4 regions of the Pseudomonas sp. PSE1(2024) genome follow, and region 1 is predicted to be linked to each of the others. Evidence: predicted binding sites of a transcription regulator. Region 1 holds the regulator's gene; each other region holds the start of a gene.
What was found. Region 1 encodes FliA, which starts transcription of late flagellar genes. Its sites were predicted from a motif close to CTAAAGTTTNNNNNNNNNNNGCCGNTAA; they were not measured.
Positions count from the first base shown of each region.

Region 2: flgM (flagellar biosynthesis anti-sigma factor FlgM) is a predicted target of FliA. The motif match lies at 2,773-2,800, and genes of this name have one in related genera.
Region 3: ABTV87_RS04335 (Maf family protein) is a predicted target of FliA. The motif match lies at 1,069-1,096, and genes of this name have one in related genera.
Region 4: ABTV87_RS01785 (methyl-accepting chemotaxis protein) is a predicted target of FliA. The motif match lies at 1,713-1,740, and genes of this name have one in related genera.

Region 1 covers NZ_CP158967.1:1,763,024-1,767,525, forward strand. The annotation lists gene flhF (flagellar biosynthesis protein FlhF) at 1-438, shown strand, start outside; gene fleN (flagellar synthesis regulator FleN) at 552-1,382, shown strand; gene fliA (RNA polymerase sigma factor FliA) at 1,379-2,119, shown strand; gene ABTV87_RS07970 (chemotaxis response regulator CheY) at 2,287-2,658, shown strand; gene ABTV87_RS07975 (protein phosphatase CheZ) at 2,677-3,465, shown strand; gene ABTV87_RS07980 (chemotaxis protein CheA) at 3,769-4,502, shown strand, end outside.
Region 2 covers NZ_CP158967.1:4,838,627-4,843,128, forward strand. The annotation lists gene cheR (protein-glutamate O-methyltransferase CheR) at 1-782, opposite strand, end outside; gene ABTV87_RS21955 (chemotaxis protein CheV) at 830-1,762, opposite strand; gene flgA (flagellar basal body P-ring formation chaperone FlgA) at 1,845-2,606, shown strand; gene flgM (flagellar biosynthesis anti-sigma factor FlgM) at 2,836-3,162, shown strand; gene ABTV87_RS21970 (flagella synthesis protein FlgN) at 3,211-3,678, shown strand; gene ABTV87_RS21975 (flagellar brake protein) at 3,774-4,502, shown strand, end outside.
Region 3 covers NZ_CP158967.1:1,007,238-1,011,739, forward strand. The annotation lists gene mreC (rod shape-determining protein MreC) at 1-512, shown strand, start outside; gene mreD (rod shape-determining protein MreD) at 512-1,003, shown strand; gene ABTV87_RS04335 (Maf family protein) at 1,206-1,802, shown strand; gene rng (ribonuclease G) at 1,860-3,317, shown strand; gene ABTV87_RS04345 (YhdP family protein) at 3,393-4,502, shown strand, end outside.
Region 4 covers NZ_CP158967.1:401,510-406,011, reverse strand. The annotation lists gene ABTV87_RS01800 (formimidoylglutamate deiminase) at 1-540, shown strand, start outside; gene ABTV87_RS01795 (lipocalin family protein) at 678-1,247, opposite strand; gene ABTV87_RS01790 (hypothetical protein) at 1,279-1,533, opposite strand; gene ABTV87_RS01785 (methyl-accepting chemotaxis protein) at 1,816-3,708, shown strand; gene ABTV87_RS01780 (DUF924 family protein) at 3,771-4,373, opposite strand; gene ABTV87_RS01775 (class 1 fructose-bisphosphatase) at 4,377-4,502, opposite strand, start outside.

The DNA of each region.
Region 1 (4,502 bases):
CTGCTGCGCAAACGCGTGGTGCTGATCGATACCGCCGGCCTGCAAGCCAGCGATCCGGCCTTGCGCATGCAGCTGGAAAGTCTGGCCGGTCGTGGCATTCGCTCAAAAAATTATCTGGTGCTGGCAACCACCAGCCAGAAACAGGTTCTAACCGCCGCTTATCACAGTTACAAGCGTTGCGGGCTGGCCGGGTGCATCCTGACTAAACTGGATGAGACGGCAAGCCTTGGCGAAGTGCTGAGCCTGGCGATCAGTCACGAACTGCCGGTCGCCTACCTGACCGATGGGCCGCGTATTCCGGATGATCTGCATCTGCCGCGCCGTCATCAACTGGTCAGCCGCGCCGTCAGTGTGCAAATGCAGGAAGAACCCAGCGAAGAAGCCATGGCTGACATGTTCGCTGATATCTACCACAGTCCGACCAAGCAGGTTGGCTGAGGTAATGAACCGTTTTTGTACCTACATCGATGGTCTGCCATGCATTGTTCCGGTTGTGAACGCGCAGCCAGTAATGTGGCCTCCGTCTATGCAAGACAAGGTAAAGAAATAACATGGGCAGCATGCATCCCGTACAGGTGATCGCGGTGACCGGCGGCAAAGGTGGCGTCGGCAAGACTAATGTGTCAGTGAACTTGTCCCTGGCGCTGGCAGAGCTTGGCCGTCGGGTCATGCTGCTGGACGCCGACCTGGGGCTGGCGAACGTCGACGTTCTGCTGGGCCTCACACCCAAACGCACCCTGGCCGACGTGATCGAAGGCCGCTGCGAGCTGCGCGACGTGCTGTTGCAAGGCCCCGGCGGGATCCGCATCGTGCCGGCCGCTTCCGGCACCCAGAGCATGGTTCACCTGAGCCCGGCCCAGCATGCCGGCCTGATTCAGGCGTTCAGCGACATCGGCGACAATCTCGATGTACTGGTGATCGACACCGCTGCGGGTATTGGTGACTCGGTAGTCAGTTTCGTTCGCGCAGCGCAAGAAGTCTTGCTGGTGGTCTGCGACGAGCCGACCTCGATCACCGACGCCTACGCGCTGATCAAGCTGCTCAACCGCGATTACGGCATGAACCGCTTCCGCGTCCTGGCCAACATGGCCCAGAGCCCGCAGGAAGGTCGCAATCTGTTCGCCAAGTTGACCAAGGTCACGGATCGCTTCCTCGACGTCGCCCTACAATACGTCGGCGCGGTGCCCTACGACGAAAGCGTGCGCAAGGCGGTGCAGAAGCAGCGTGCGGTCTATGAAGCCTTCCCGCGTTCCAAGTGCGCACTGGCGTTCAAGGCGATCGCACAGAAGGTCGACACCTGGCCGCTGCCCGCCAACCCGCGCGGCCACCTCGAATTTTTCGTCGAGCGCCTCGTGCAGCAAACGGCAGGACCTGTGCTATGACCGCCAGCGGTATGAACCTTTACAAAAAGTCGGCGCGTGACGCGCAGTACGAGCTGATCGAGCGTTACGCGCCACTGGTCAAACGCATCGCCTACCACTTGCTGGCGCGATTGCCGGCCAGTGTGCAGGTCGAAGACCTGATCCAGGCCGGGATGATCGGCCTGCTTGAAGTCTCGACCAAATACGACGCCAGCAAGGGCGCCAGTTTTGAAACGTACGCGGGCATCCGGATCCGCGGTGCGATGCTCGATGAAGTCCGTAAGGGGGACTGGGCGCCACGCTCGGTTCACCGCAATACCCGTATGGTCAGCGACGCGATTCGCTCGATTGAAGCTAAAACCGGCCGTGACGCTAAAGATCACGAAGTTGCGGCCGAACTCCAATTGAGTCTCGACGATTACTACGGGATTTTGAACGACACCCTGGGCAGCCGGCTGTTCAGTTTCGACGACCTGTTGCAGGACGGCGAACACGAAGGGCTGCACGAGGATGGCGCCAGTGCTCATCTGGAGCCGTCGCGCGATCTGGAAGACGAACGTTTCCAGGCCGCGCTGGCGGACGCGATTGCCAATTTGCCGGAGCGTGAGCGACTGGTGTTGGCGCTGTACTACGACGAAGAGCTGAACCTCAAGGAAATCGGTGAAGTCCTTGGCGTCAGTGAATCGCGGGTCAGCCAGTTACACAGCCAGTGCGCGGCCCGCTTGCGGGGGCGTTTGGGGGAGTGGCGAGCGCGCTGAAGGCAGTGTGGGGACACTGCGAACGAGGCTGGTGCGGTGGTGAACGGCACCGGTCTTGCTCTGTTGTGCTCCAGACAGTCATCGAGTGTTTTGCCGGATTGATTGAAATGGCGCGTCCAGGTGCTGGACGCGTTTAAGACTGCTTGGAGGTCGAATTGAACAAAGACATGAAAATCCTCATCGTTGATGACTTCTCAACGATGCGGCGGATCATCAAGAACCTGTTGCGTGATCTCGGGTTCACCAACACCGTTGAAGCCGACGATGGCACCACTGCCATTCCGGTGCTCAACAGCGGCAGCATCGACTTTCTGGTGACCGACTGGAACATGCCCGGCATGACCGGTATCGACCTGCTGCGCCACGTGCGCGCCGATGAAAAGCTCAAGCACCTGCCAGTGCTGATGGTGACCGCTGAAGCCAAGCGCGAGCAGATCATCGAAGCGGCCCAGGCCGGCGTGAACGGCTATGTGGTCAAACCTTTCACGGCCCAGGCGTTGAAAGAAAAAATCGAGAAGATTTTCGAACGCATCGGCTGATGAACGCGCGGGGGAGCTATGGAGCATAAAGAATCTTCACAGGGCGACTTCGAGTCGACCCTGAAAAAACACGCGGTCGAACTGGTCGAAAGCCTTGAAAAGGGCAGGTTCGGCGACGCTGTGCAACTGATCCATGAGCTCAATCAGACCCGTGACCGTGGCCTGTACCAGGAAGTGGGCAAGCTCACGCGTGAACTGCACAGTGCGATCGTCAATTTCCAGATCGATCCGCACATGCCGCAGGCTGAGGAAGTGTCGCAAATCACCGACGCTACCGAGCGCCTGGGCTACGTGGTCAAACTGACCGAAGCTGCCGCCAACCGCACCATGGATCTGGTGGAAAGCGCGACCCCTGTGGTCAATGGCCTGGCTGACGAAGCCCAGGCCTTGAGCGCCGATTGGGGCCGCTTCATGCGCCGTGAGGTCGGGGCTGAAGAGTTCCGTGAACTGGCGCGCCGGGTCGACGGTTTTCTGGCACGCAGCAGCGCGGACAACCGCGCGGTGTCGAGCAATCTGAACGACATTCTGCTCGCCCAGGATTACCAGGACCTCACCGGTCAGGTGATCAAGCGCGTGACCCAATTGGTCACCGAAGTCGAAAGCAACCTGCTCAAGCTCGTGCTCATGGCCAGCCAGGTGGACCGCTTTGCGGGCATCGAACATGACCGTGCGGCGATGCTTGCTGAAAAAGATCCACAAAAACATCTCTCGCAGGGTGAAGGTCCGCAGATTCATGCCGATAAACGAGAAGACGTTGTGTCCGGTCAGGACGATGTGGACGATTTGCTATCCAGCCTTGGATTTTGAGTTTTTTTGGGTTTTGTTAGGTCGTGATGTCGGTTAATGCCGGGTCGCGCCGCGCCCCACAAGGCGCAAGACTAGGCACGAGGAGAGTGGTTTGGTTTTTCCAAATGAACGACGAGTAACGACGGATTGCGCCTTGTGGGGCGCGGCCCGGAGGGTTGGGTTTGTGAGCGCGCCATGCTGCGTTGCGAGCCTTGATAAGGAAACGACCCTTATCGGCGGCTCGCGCCTTGCCTGGCACGCTCACAAACCCAACGCGACCCGGCATTAACCGACATCACGACCTACTGTAGGAGCACCCCATTAATGAGCTTCGGCGCCGATGAAGAGATCCTTCAGGATTTCCTGGTTGAGGCCGGCGAGATTCTTGAGCAACTGTCCGAACAACTGGTCGAGCTGGAAAGCCGCCCGGATGACGCAGATCTGCTCAACGCAATTTTTCGCGGTTTCCACACTGTAAAAGGGGGCGCCGGCTTCCTTCAGCTCAACGAGCTGGTGGAGTGCTGTCACATCGCCGAAAACGTGTTCGACATCCTGCGCAAGGGTGAACGACGCGTCGATGCAGAACTGATGGACGTGGTGCTCGAAGCGCTGGACGCGGTGAACAGCATGTTCAGCGAAGTCCGCGATCGCAGCCCGATCACCGCCGCCACCCCGGAACTGCTGGCCGCCCTGGCGCGTCTGGCCGAACCGCAATCGGCGGATGAAGCCCCGGCCTCGCCTGTTGCCGAGATGATCGAAGAACTGGTCGTCGAAGGCGATTCGGGCGACATCACCGATAACGAATTTGAACAGTTGCTGGACTCGCTGAACGCCGTCAAGGCCGAAGCCGAAGCCCCGGCGGCTGCCGCTGCACCTGCTTCCACCGAAGCGGCCAGCGATGAAATCACCGACGCCGAGTTCGAGTCGCTGCTCGACCAGTTGCATGGCAAAGGCCAGTTCGCGGCCGACGCCGTAGCTCCGGCTGCTGCGGCACCTGCTGCCCCAGCGGCGGGCGACAGCTCCGACATCACCGACGACGAATTCGAAGCCTTGCTCGA
Region 2 (4,502 bases), 3.1 Mb from region 1:
TAATGATCCGGCAGACCGTTCAGCGCCTCGGAAGCGCCAAGGAACAGATAACCGCCCGGCTTCAGCGTGCTGTGAATGCGCAACAGGATGTCCTTCTTCACCTCGGCGGAGAAGTAGATCAGCACGTTGCGGCAGAACACGATGTCGAACTTGCCCAGCGCTGCATAGCTGTCGAGCAGGTTAAACGAGCGAAATTCCACCCGGTTCTTGATCGGCGCCTTGATCACCCAGCGCCCCGGCCCTTTCGGGTCGAAGTAGCGCTGCAGACGATCGGCGGACAGACCGCGACCGATCGCCAGGCTGTCGTACTCGCCGGTCTTGCAGTTGGTCAGCATGCTGCCGGACAGATCCGTGGCAACGATCTGCACGCCCATCTTCAACTGGCCGATGTTGGTCCGCTCGAACTCGTCGATCGACATCGATAGCGAATAGGGTTCCTGACCCGACGAGCAGGCTGCCGACCAGATCCGCAGACGCTGGTTGGGAGCGGCCTTGATGGCCTCGGGCAGCACCTTGTTCTTCAAGACTTCAAACGGATAGGTGTCACGAAACCACAGGGTTTCGTTGGTCGTCATGGCATCGACCACCTGCTCGCGCAAACCGCTGCGCGGCTGGGTCTGGATGCGCTGTACCAGCTCACCCAGGGACTTGATGCCTTGCTGCTCCATCAGTTTGTTGAGACGGCTCGACACCAGGTACTGCTTGTTTTCACCGAGCAAAATGCCACAGGCTTTTTCCAGGAAGACCCGGAACTGTTCGAAATCCAAATTACCCGTAGACAAATGATGCCGCCTCTTAAATCGTGTTGAACGCCAGGGGCAGAAGGCCCTTAGCTGATATCTGCTGCTTTGATCCGGTCGACTACCCGGGATGCCAGGTCATCAGGACGGAACTTGGCCAGGAAGTCATCGGCACCGACTTTCTTGACCATCGCCTGATTGAACACACCCGACAACGAAGTATGCAGGATGATATGAAGCTTTTGCATCCGAGGGTCGCTGCGGATCTCGGCCGTCAGGGTGTACCCGTCCATCTCCGGCATTTCGATGTCGGAGATCATCATCAGGAACTCTTCTTCCGGCTTCTTGCCCTCGTCGACCAGCTTGCGCAGGTAATCCAGCGCCTGCTTGCCGTCGTTCAACGCCACCACTTCGACACCGACCGTCTGCAGGCAACGCGTCACCTGCTTGCGCGCCACCGACGAGTCATCGACCGTCAGCACCCGCAGCGACAACGCCTTGCTCTGGGTCTCGACATCCACCACGCCGACCGAAATCGCTTCCGGGGTCGGCGCAACTTCCGCCAGCACCTTCTCGACGTCGATGATTTCGACTAACTGATTGTCGACCCGAGTCACAGCGGTCAGGTAATGATCGCGCCCGGTGCCCTTGGGCGGCGGATGGATCTCTTCCCAGTTCATGTTCACGATACGTTCCACCGAGCGCACCAGGAAACCCTGGGTCTTGGTGTTGTATTCCGTGATGATCACGAACGGACTGTTCTTGTCTTTCAAAGCACCGGAGCCGGTCGCCATCGCCAGATCAAGGATCGGAATGGTCGCCCCCCGGATATTCGCCACCCCGCACACGACAGGACTGGACTTGGGCATCACCGTCAGTTGCGGGCATTGCAGCACTTCCCGAACCTTGAACACGTTGATCCCGTAGAGCTGCTGGCCGTCGAGACGGAACAACAACAGCTCCAGGCGATTCTGCCCCACCAGTTGCGTGCGCTGGTTCACCGAATCCATTACACCAGCCATGCCCAGACTCCTACACCAACGCCAAGTGTTGTTGCGACGCACATTCATTGCTAAACGGCACGGCGCTTGCTTTTTAACTCGTATGAACGCTCAAACGACATTTTTCCGACGCCTGACATCTCCCCTCCGCAGAGGGCTTTGCGCGATGTCCGCCGTTTGCCTTTTTTTCGCTGGCAGCCCTGCCGGTGCTGATGCGGTTACCTTGCCTGACATGCTTATCGGCGTCACTCAGGGCTTTCTTGAATTCACCGTAGAAGACTATCTGGCTACCAGTCAAACGGAAGGCCGTTATGAAATTGAGGTCAACCAGCTCGATCCCCGCATGCGCATGCCTATGTGCGACAAGGAATTGACAGCGACACTGGAGAGTCCGGCACGCCCTCTGGGCCGTGTCACGGTCAAGGTCCGCTGCGAAGGCGCCTCCCCCTGGACGGTGTTCGTGCCCGCTCAAGTCCGCCTGTTTCGCGAGATTGTCACCACCACGCGGCCACTCAAACGCGCCGGCATCATCGAGCCTCAGGACGTGACCTTGCGCGAGCGCGACGTCAGCACGATCAATCAGGGTTTTCTGACGTCGGTGGATGAAGCCATCGGGCAGAAATTGACCCGACCAACGGTAGCCGATCAAGTCATCACCCTGGTGCATCTGGAACAGGCGGAAGTGGTTCGCAAGGGCGATCAAGTGGTGATCACCGCCCGCAGCGGCACCCTCGCCGTCCGCATGCCGGGCGAAGCCCTGTCGAACGGTGGCCTGAAAGAACAGATTCGGGTGAAAAACCTCAATTCCCAACGGGTTATCAAGGCGCAGGTTATCGCGCCCGGCCAGGTGGAAGTTGCCATGTGAACGGCCATGTAGCGGCCATGTAGCGGTGATGTGAGCGGCTGTATGAACGGATATTTGAAAAGCCCCTGAGTACGCAAGCAGAAAACTGGCGCTGACCAGAGCTGTTCCCTAAACTGTGCCGCAGCAGGATCTGCAACGGCGCATGCAAGCTCATTGCTAAATGAGCCTAAAGTTTTCCAGGGGATGGCCGAGAACATGGCAAGCGTCCAAATTCCCAGAGGTTTTTAACATGGTCATCGATTTCAGCCGTTTGAACAGCTCCTCGTCACTTACGGGCAGTACGCGTACCAGCAACGCCAAGGAAACCGCCGAAACCGGCACTTCCGCGCCGCTGAATACCCCGGCCGAACAGGCCAGTACCGCAAAAAGCGGGGAATCGGTACACCTCAGCAATGAGGCTCAACAGTTGCAGAAGGTCACTGACAAGCTGCGCGATCAGCCTGCCGTCGATAAAGCCCGCGTGGCCGAGTTGAAAGCAGCGATTGCCGATGGCAGCTACAAAGTCGACAGCAACCGTGTAGCCAGCAAACTGCTCAATTTCGAAGCCCAGCGCTAGGCCTCGGTCAGCGCCAGGCTTTTGGACGCTTAAAACCCAAGGCCAGCCATGCACGACACTAATTTATTGCAACTGATCACCGACGACTTTGCTCCAGCTCAACAATTGCTGGAGTTACTGCAAACCGAGTCCCTCGCCTTGCACGGTCGCGACATGCCTCTGCTGGAAGAAATTCTGGCGCGCAAACAGGCATTGATCATTCTGCTCGAACAGCATGGCCGCAAGCGCAGCGAAATTCTCGCCAGTCTCAATCTGTCCCTCGACCGCGCAGGCCTGGAACAACTGGCCAGCCAGTCGAGCATCGGCGACCAGTTGCTGAGCCAGAGCGATGTCCTGACCGACCTGATTGCCCAGTGCCAGGCAGCCAACGTCAAGAACGGCCAGTCGATCATCATGCAGCAGGCCGCCACGGCCAATCAGCTGAAAATCCTCACCGGCGGCGAGCCTCCCGCGCTCTACGATGCCAGTGGCACCTTCTCCAAACTGCAGAAACCGCGCGCGCTCAGCCAGGCGTGATGCTTTCTTCTATGCTTGCGCTCTATCAACGTGCGAAACATGCTGGCAAAATACTGGCCAGCCGTAGTCAAATTTTGTCTGGAGATTGATTTAACGTGTCCAACGATGACGCTCCGCAGCCCCCAAAGGTGCTCACCACGCCCCTGGAGATCTCCAGCAATCTGCGCCAGCTGCAAGAGAGCCACGATCCGCTGATCATTACGTTCCACGAGCGCAGCCAGCGCTTCCAGAGCTACCTGATTGAAGTCGATCGCGAAAACGGTTCGATCAAGCTTGATGAGATGATCCCGCGCGACGGCGAACGTTTTCTGGAAGCAGGCGAACCGTTCAAGGTTGAGGGTTTTCATGATGGCGTGCGCATTGCCTGGGAATGCACAGGGACGCTGAGCATCAAGGATTCCGACGGCGACCGCTTCTACACCGGCGACCTGCCTACCGAAGTGGTTTATCACCAGCGCCGCAATGCCTTCCGCGCCGCCCTGAAGCTGACCGACCTGGTCAGCGTCGAACTGGGTGGCGAAAAGCTCAAGTCGCCGATCGGCGGCAAACTGCTGGATATCTCTGCCACCGGTTGCAAGCTGCGTTTCGAAGGCGACATCACTGACCGCCTGCAACTGGGCCAGGTCTATGATCGCCTGATCGCCGCGCCGCTGTTCGGCAACCAACCGGTATCGGTCGAGCTGCGTTACCTGCACTTCGAAGAAAAGCTCAACATCACCTTCGCCGGCCTGCGCTTTCACAACATCAGCGGCCCGGCGGCCCGCAACGTCGAGCGTTTCGTTTATCAACTGCAGCGCGAAGCGCGTCGGTTCGATAAAGACGAT
Region 3 (4,502 bases), 760 kb from region 1:
TGCGCCACGTGGCGGACACTGCCGACGTCAAGGAAGGCGATCTGCTGGTCAGCTCCGGACTCGGTCAGCGTTTCCCGGCTGGTTATCCGGTGGCGACGGTCAAGGAAGTGATCCACGATTCCGGCCAGCCATTCGCCATTGTTCGCGCCGTGCCGACCGCCGCACTGAACCGCAGCCGTTACCTGCTGCTGGTATTCAGTGACAACCGCACCGCCGAAGAACGTGCCAATGATGCCGCGCAGGCTCAGGAAAACCTTGATGCCTTTGGTGGTGGTCCGGTGATTCCGTCCACGGTACCGAAAATCGTTACCCCGCCTGCCGCAGCAGCAACTCCAGCCACGGCGACGCCGCCGGCTGCGCCTGCCGCCAGCACCACGCCGGCCAAACCCGCTGCAAGCAAACCGCCTGCAGCCACACCAGCGGCCAGCAAACCGCCGGCGAATCAGCCGGCGGCTCGACCAGCGGCCAAACCGCCAGTCACTGCGCCGGCGACCACCGGGAGGCAAGAATAATGGTCGGGGCTACCGCATCGCGTAACGGCTGGATTGTATGGCTGACGTTTATCGTCGGCATTCTGCTCAGTGTGTCGCCATTGCCCATTTTCATGGAAATCCTGCGCCCGCTGTGGCTGGCCTTGCTCCTGACTTTCTGGGCGTTGTATCTGCCGCACACCGTCGGCATGGTCACGGCCTTCTGCCTGGGGCTGGCCGAAGACGTGCTGCAGGGCGATCTGCTCGGTCAGAATGCCTTGATCCTGACACTGATCACGTTCCTGGTGCTGTCGTTGCAGCAACGCCTGCGAATGTTCCCGATGTGGCAGCAGAGCCTGGTCGTCCTGGTGATCTTCGGCCTCGCCCAGCTCGTACAGCTTTGGCTCAGTGCCTTGACCGGCAACCGTCAGCCGACCCTCGCGTTGGTACTGCCGGCACTGGTCAGTGCCTTGCTCTGGCCATGGGTCAGCTTCGCTTTGCGTGGATTGCGCCGGCGCTACAAAATCAACTGATTCGGTCAGGCATTTGCCCAAACCAGTGCCTTGCCTCGCAAATGAAGTTCTTTTTGGGCGAGTGGCTGTTGTTGCCAGACAAGGCGCCGTGACGAGTCATAGCGTGCTATGGCGAGGAACGGCAACGCAGTATGGCAACACCAGACGCCGACCAAAGGGAACAGCATTTGTGAGGCAGGGCACCAAACAGGGAGATGTCTTGATGGAAAAGCTTTACCTCGCCTCAGGGTCGCCGCGTCGGCGTGAGTTGCTCACGCAGATCGGCATTCCGTTTACCGCCATCAGCGCGGATATCGATGAAACCCCTCTCGCCAATGAATCCCCATCGGCCTACGTCGAGCGCCTGGCGCGCGGCAAGGCCGAGGCCGGGCGGCGCACCGTCGTTTGCGACGTAGCGTTTTGCGTACTGGGCGCCGACACCGCTGTGGTGCTGGACGGCAAAATTCTTGGCAAACCGGTGGACGAAGCCGACGCATGCGCCATGCTGATGATGTTGTCCGGCAAGGAGCATGAAGTGCTGACAGCAATTGCCGTGCTCGACGGCGAGCGCTGCGAGTCGCGGGTGGTGCGCAGTCTGGTGCGGTTCCGGTCGATCAGTCGCGAAGAAGCCGCCGCCTACTGGGCCAGCGGCGAACCCCGGGACAAGGCGGGTGGCTACGGCATTCAGGGGCTCGGCGCGGTGTTCGTCGCCGGCCTCAATGGCAGTTACTCGGCGGTCGTCGGCTTGCCGGTGTGCGAAAGCGCAGAACTGCTCGGCCATTTCGGCATACCCTGTTGGCAAACCCTGAACGCGCAATAAGCGTCGAACGGACAAGATGCGGCCATTATCGTGAACATGCCTGAACGAGACCCTGCCATGAGTGAAGAGATTCTGATCAACATCACGCCGATGGAATCGCGCGTGGCGGTGGTCGAAAACGGTGTGCTGCAAGAAGTGCACGTCGAGCGTACGCAAAAACGCGGGATCGTCGGCAACATCTATAAAGGCAAGGTGGTGCGAGTCCTGCCGGGCATGCAGGCGGCATTCGTCGACATCGGTCTGGATCGCGCAGCCTTCATTCATGCTTCGGAAATCTCCCTGCGCGAAGGCCCGGCGGTAGAAAGCATCAGCGCTCTGGTGCACGAAGGCCAGAGCCTGGTGGTGCAGGTCACCAAGGATCCGATCGGTTCCAAAGGTGCGCGGCTGACCACGCAACTGTCGATCCCGTCGCGCTATCTGGTGTACATGCCACGCACCGCCCACGTCGGTATTTCCCTGAAGATCGAAGACGAAGCCGAGCGCGAACGCCTCAAGCAGGTGGTCAGCGATTGCGTGGCCAAAGAAGGCATCAAGGAGGCTGGCGGCTTCATTTTGCGTACCGCCGCCGAAGGTGCCGGGGCCGATGAGATCCTGATGGACATCCGCTACCTGCGCCGCCTGTGGGATCAGATCAACGAACAGATCAAAACCATCGGTGCACCGAGCGTGATCTACGAAGACTTAGGCCTGGCGCTGCGCACCCTGCGCGATCTGGTCAGCCCGAAGATCGAGAAAATCCGTATCGACTCCCGGGAAACCTTCCAGAAAACCACGCAGTTCGTCGCCGAACTGATGCCGGAAATCGCCGACCGTCTGGAACACTACCCGGGTGAACGACCGATTTTCGACCTGTATGGCGTCGAAGACGAAATCCAGAAAGCCCTGGAACGCAAGGTACCGCTGAAGTCCGGCGGCTATCTGGTGATCGATCCGGCGGAAGCCATGACCACCATCGATGTGAACACCGGTGCGTTCGTCGGTCATCGCAACCTCGAAGAAACCATCTTCAAGACCAACCTCGAAGCCGCGACCGCGATTGCCCGGCAGATGCGCCTGCGCAATCTGGGCGGGATCATCATCATCGACTTCATCGACATGGAAGACGAAGAGCACCAGCGTCAGGTGCTGCGTACCCTGGAGAAACAACTGGAGCGCGATCACGCCAAGACCAACATCATCGGCATCACCGAGTTGGGCCTGGTGCAGATGACGCGCAAGCGCACCCGCGAAAGCCTCGAGCAGGTGCTGTGCGAACCGTGCAGCAGTTGTCAGGGCCGGGGCAAGCTGAAAACCCCGGAAACCATTTGCTACGAGATTTTCCGCGAGATCCTGCGTGAAGCCCGGGCCTATCAGGCCGAGGGTTATCGGGTGCTGGCGAACCAGAAAGTGGTGGATCGCCTGCTCGATGAAGAGTCCGGTAACGTGGCCGAACTTGAAGGTTTCATCGGGCGCACCATACGCTTCCAGGTAGAAACCATGTATTCCCAGGAACAATATGACGTGGTGCTGCTCTGAACCCCTGCGTCACCCTTTTCCTGAAACGGCTGGCCTCAGCTTTTTGCAGTATTTTTGCCATGGGAGCCAACTGACATGGAACGTCTGACACGCATTTTGGCCGCACTGACCCGCTGGGGTCTGGGCCTGTGCGCGTTGGTTCTGGTATTGATGGCGTTGTACGTCAGTCTCGGCCGGGAACTCACGCCACTGGTGGCCGAATACCGCACCGATATCGAAGACAAGGCCAGTGCCGCCTTGGGCATGCCGCTGCAGATCGGCGAGCTGGAAGGCAACTGGAGTGGATTCGCGCCGATCCTGCTGGCCCATGACGTGATGGTCGGCAGCGGCGCCAATGCCTTGCGCCTGGATCGGGTGCGTGCGGTGCCGGATCTGTGGGCCAGCCTGATGGCCCGCGAAGTGCGCATCGCCCACCTTGAACTCAACGGTCTGAAGATCAGCCTCAAGGAAGGCGAAGACGGAAAGTGGGCGCTGGAAGGCTTGCCGGTGCAGCAGGATCAGCCCATGGATCCCGAGCAACTGTTCAACCGCATGCAAATGATTCAGCAACTGTCGGTGCTCGACAGTCAGGTGACCTTGCAACCGCGGGAACAGGCACCGCTAACCCTCACGTATGTCGGCCTCAATCTCAAGACCGGCACCAGCCGTCAGCGCCTCGATGCACGACTGACACTGCCTGACGGCCAGCCCGTGGCGCTGAGCCTGCGCACGCGGATTCGTCCGAGTCAGTGGCAGGGCAGCGAAGTGGAAGGTTACGTCAGCCTGCCGCAGAGCGACTGGTCGAAATGGCTGCCCGAGCGCGTGACCCAGCAATGGAATTTCTCCGAGATCAAGGCCGGTGGCGAGCTGTGGGTCAACTGGCGCGAGGGGGCGTTGCAGAGTGCTGCGATTCGTCTCAACGCGCCGCAACTGACCGGTGCCTACGCCGAACGCAAGCCGATCCAGATCAACAATCTGGCGCTCAATGGCTACTTCCAGCGCGGTCCCGAGGGGGCCACTGTCACGCTTGATTCGCTGGCGATGAATTTCGGCGAAACCCGTTGGGAATCGCATGTGCAGATCAAACAGACTGCCGCCACCGACAAGAACGAAGAACTCTGGCATCTGCAGGCCGATCGGCTCGACCTGACGCCAATCACCCCTTTGCTCAATGCCCTCGGCCCGTTACCCCAAGGCTTCGCGACC
Region 4 (4,502 bases), 1.4 Mb from region 1:
CCGGAAGAAGTCACGCTGATGGCCAAGAGTCGCGCCATCGCCGGCCTGTGCCTGACCACCGAGGCCAACCTCGGCGACGGGATTTTCCCGGCGGTGGATTTCCTCGCTCAGGGCGGGCGCATGGGCATCGGCTCCGACAGCCATGTGTCGTTGAGCGTGGTGGAAGAACTGCGCTGGCTGGAATACGGTCAGCGCCTGCGCGATCAGCGGCGCAACCGCTTGTATGGCGCGGATCAGCCGATGGTCGGCCGTACGCTGTATGACGCGGCGCTGGACGGTGGTGCTCAGGCCTTGGGCCAGCCGATCGGCGCGCTGGAAGTCGGCAAGCGTGCCGACTGGATTGTGCTCGATGGCAACGATCCGTATCTGGCCACGGCCAGCGGTGACGGGATTCTCAATCGCTGGCTGTTTGCCGGTGGCGATCGTCAGGTACGCGACGTGCTGGTCAATGGTCAGTGGGCTGTGCGCGAGGGGCGACATGCCGGGGAGGAGGACAGCAATCGCGCCTTCACCCAGGTCCTGCGAGAGCTTTTGGGCTGACACAAACCTCTGTTACTGATCGTTCCCACGCTCTGCGTGGGAATGCAGCCCGGGACGCTCCGCGTCCCGAAAGCGGACGCAGAGCGTCCATTGAGGCATTCCCACGCGGAGCGTGGGAACGATCAGAACAGGAGACATCAGTTGGACGTCTTGGCCATCTGCTGATCCGACGTACGCCAGATCAGGCGCGTGGTGTCGTAACCCTGCTGACGCGCCTTGCTCAGCAGTTCCTCACGCACCACGCCGTTGACGGTCGGCGTGCGGGACAACAGCCACAGGTAGCGACGACTCGGGTCGCCCACGAGCGCGGTCTTGTAGTCATCGCTGACGTACAGCACCCAGTATTGCCCCTTCGCCACACCCGGAATCAGGCGCGAAAACCAGGTATCGAACTCGACCCACAGCTTGTCGGTCTTGCCCGGCACCTGTGGATAAGCCGTGCCTTTGACTTCTTCCCACTGCCAGTCCGCCGTCAGGCAGCGGTTGTACACCCCGACATTGCCGTCGGGCTTGAGGGTGTAGCGGGCTTCGGATTGCGCGCAATTGCGCTGGAAATACATCGGCAGACGCGCCAGTTCGTACCAGGTGCCCTGGTAACGCTTGAGATTGACACTGTTGACCGTCTTCGGCGCCAGCGGATCTTCACCGGACGTGGCGCAGCCGGCCAATACCAGGCCGGCCAAAAGGACAAGCAATAACCGCTTCATTGTTTTTCTCCCGTGGGCGCGTAGCCCCGGTTTACTTCAGGCCTTGGCCGGAAAACATCAGCACTTTGTCACCGGCGTACTGCACGCTGATAAAGCTGTTCTTGTCGCCCCAGGTACAACTGGACATGCCGAGCGCGCCCGAGCAATCGGTGGGCTTGCCAAGCAGTGTCTCCACTTCGGCCTTGGCCATGCCGGCCGAGAGCTTCGAATAGTTTTCCTGATTGACCTTGCTGCATGCGGCCAACAGCACGCAAAACGACAGCAGGGCGATAGATCGCAGCGACATGGTGTAACTCCTGGAACGGAAGGGGGATGGCATGGCGCCAACCAGAAGCTTAGAAGAGAAAACCCCTGTCTGGTTCCCTGGGAGGCTGGCTATTTGTTAGCCCGCTCGTCCGGCTTTCGCCGGTAAATCAGACAGTTTGTAAGGCTATTGAGCATTTCGTCGTATTTCGCAAAAGGCGCCTAATCTTTGGCGCGCCGCGGTCGAAATAAGAGCAGCGCAAAGCCCGATAGTGTGGCAAATTGCCGCCCTTTCTTGACCAGCCCCTTCGCGGTAGCTCACTTAATGACCAGAAACATGAAATTCAGCCACAAGATCTTGTTGGCTGCCGCCCTCGTGGTGGCCGTTGCGTTCGCCTGTTTCATTTTGTTCAACGACTATCGCCAGCGCGAAGCCCTGCAAAGCAGTACCGAAGCGTCGATGCAGGAACTGGGCAGCCTGACCACCAGCAACATCCAGACCTGGCTGGAAAGCCGCATCCAGTTGCTGCAATCGATGGCGCAACAGGTTGTCGCCGACGGCAACGCCCCGGCCAGCCTGAAACGCATTATCGACCTGCCCGCCTACACCAGCAATTTCCAGCTCAGCTACTTCGGCGGTGCAGACGGTGTGATGTTCTCGGTCCCGGCCGGCAACCGTGCGCCGGATTACGATCCGCGCGCCCGTGGCTGGTACAAGGCGGCCAATGCTGCGCAACAGACCATCGTCACCGAACCGTACATCGCCGCGTCGTCGGGCAAACTGGTGATCACCGTCGCCACCCCGGTGCAGCGCCAGGGCCAGATGATCGGTGTGGCCGGCGCCGACATTGACCTGTCGAGTGTCAGCGCGATCATCAACTCGCTGAACTTCGGCGGCCACGGTCACGCGTTCATCGTCGGCGCCGACGGCAAAATCCTGATCCACCCGGACAGCAAACTGGTGCTCAAGACCCTGGCCGAGGCCTATCCCAACGGTGCGCCGAAAGTCAGCCCGGGCCTGAAAGAAGTCGAGTTCGACGGCAAGACCCAGCTGATCTCCTTCACCCACGTCAACGGCGTGCCCTCGGCCGACTGGTACGTGGCGCTGGTGCTGGACAAAGACACCGCGTTCTCGATGCTCAGCGAGTTCCGCACCTCGGCGCTGATCGCCATGGTCATCGCCGTGGTGATCATCATCGCCCTGCTCGGCATGCTGATCCGCGTACTGATGCAACCGCTGCTGACCATGGGCCGCGCCATGCACGACATCGCCGAAGGCGAAGGTGACCTGACCAAACGCCTGACCATCCACGGCCACGATGAATTCGGCGCGCTGGGGCTGTCGTTCAACCGTTTCGTCGAGCGCATTCACACTTCGATCCGCGAAGTGTCGTCGGCCACCGGCCAGGTCAACGAAGTCGCCCTGCGCGTGGTCGCGGCGTCGAACTCGTCGATGTTCAACTCCGACCAGCAAGCCTCGCGCACCAACAGCGTGGCCGCCGCGATCAACCAGCTAGGCGCCGCCGCCCAGGAAATCGCCCAGAACGCCGCCCTCGCCTCGCAACATTCCAGCGACGCGCGCAGCCTGGCCGAAGACGGCCAGCAGGTTGTGGATAAAACCATCCACGCGATGCAACAGCTGTCGGCGAAGATCAGCGACTCCTGCGGCAACATCGAAACCCTGAACAGCAACACCGTGAACATCGGGCAGATTCTGGAAGTGATCACCAGCATCTCCCAGCAGACCAACCTGCTGGCGCTCAACGCCGCCATCGAAGCGGCCCGTGCCGGAGAAGCCGGTCGTGGTTTCGCCGTGGTCGCCGACGAAGTCCGCAACCTGGCGCACCGCACCCAGGATTCCGCGCAGCAAGTGCAGAAGATGATTGAAGAGCTGCAAGTCGGCGCGCGTCAGGCGGTCGGCATCATGACCGAGAGCCAGCGTGAGAGCGAAAGCAGCGTCGGCATCGCCAACCAGGCCGGCGAACGCCTGGGCAGCGTGACCCAGCGTATCGGCGAGATCGACGGCATGAACCAGTCGGTAGCGACGGCGACGGAAGAGCAGACGGCGGTGGTCGAGTCGATCAACGTCGATATCAACGAGATCAACACGCTGAACCAGGAAGGTGTGGAGAACTTGCAGGCGACGTTGCGGGCTTGTGCGGATCTGGAGCAGCAGGCTGCGCGGTTGAAGCAGTTGGTAGGCAGCTTCAGGATTTAAGGCGCTCTCACTGATCTCTTCGCGGGCCTTTCTGCGAAGAGGTCAGTCGTCTTGATACTGATTCAGAAACTCGACCCTGGTTGCGAAAGAAACACCAACTCCTCCGCCGTAGACTCCCGCCCCAACACCGCATTGCGATGCGGAAACCGCCCAAACCGCGCAATCACCTTCTGATGCCGCTCGGCATAATCCAGGTTGTCGGCAAACACCCCGCGCTCCGCTTCCGGCTGTTCAGCCACCAGTTCGATGAATCGCGAGACGGCTTCATTCTGCACCGCGAGGTTTTCGCAGTGTTCGAAGACGAGGTAGATGAAGAGTCGCTGGATCGGTTTCAACTGCCGATCGAAGTCTGCAGCAATCCCCTGAGCAACCAGTTTCTGGGCCCGTAGATCACCGGAAAAAGCCTTGGGCGTATCGCGAAAGATCATTCGCGGGAGTTGGTCGAGCAAAAGCACCACCGCCAGCCAACCTTCGGGACGTTGCGTCCACTCGGTCAATTCGCCAGCGAGGGCCTGATCGACAAAGACCCCGAAACGCTCACGCGCTTCGAGGTCCTGGCTGTCTTTCTTGCCGAACCACAACCCGCCCTGTTGCGCCGTCACTTCAGTAGCCGATTCGGAGTGACCGAACCACCAATCGAGCAACGGCTGCCAGGGCGCGTTCATGGTTTATTCCTTGTGGTAAGCCGTGGCGCGGGCGACTTCTTCTTTCGAGCCGAGGAACACCGCTACGCGCTGGTGCAGGCCTTCAGGCTTGATGTCGAGAATGCGCTGGTGACCGTCGGTGGAAGCGCC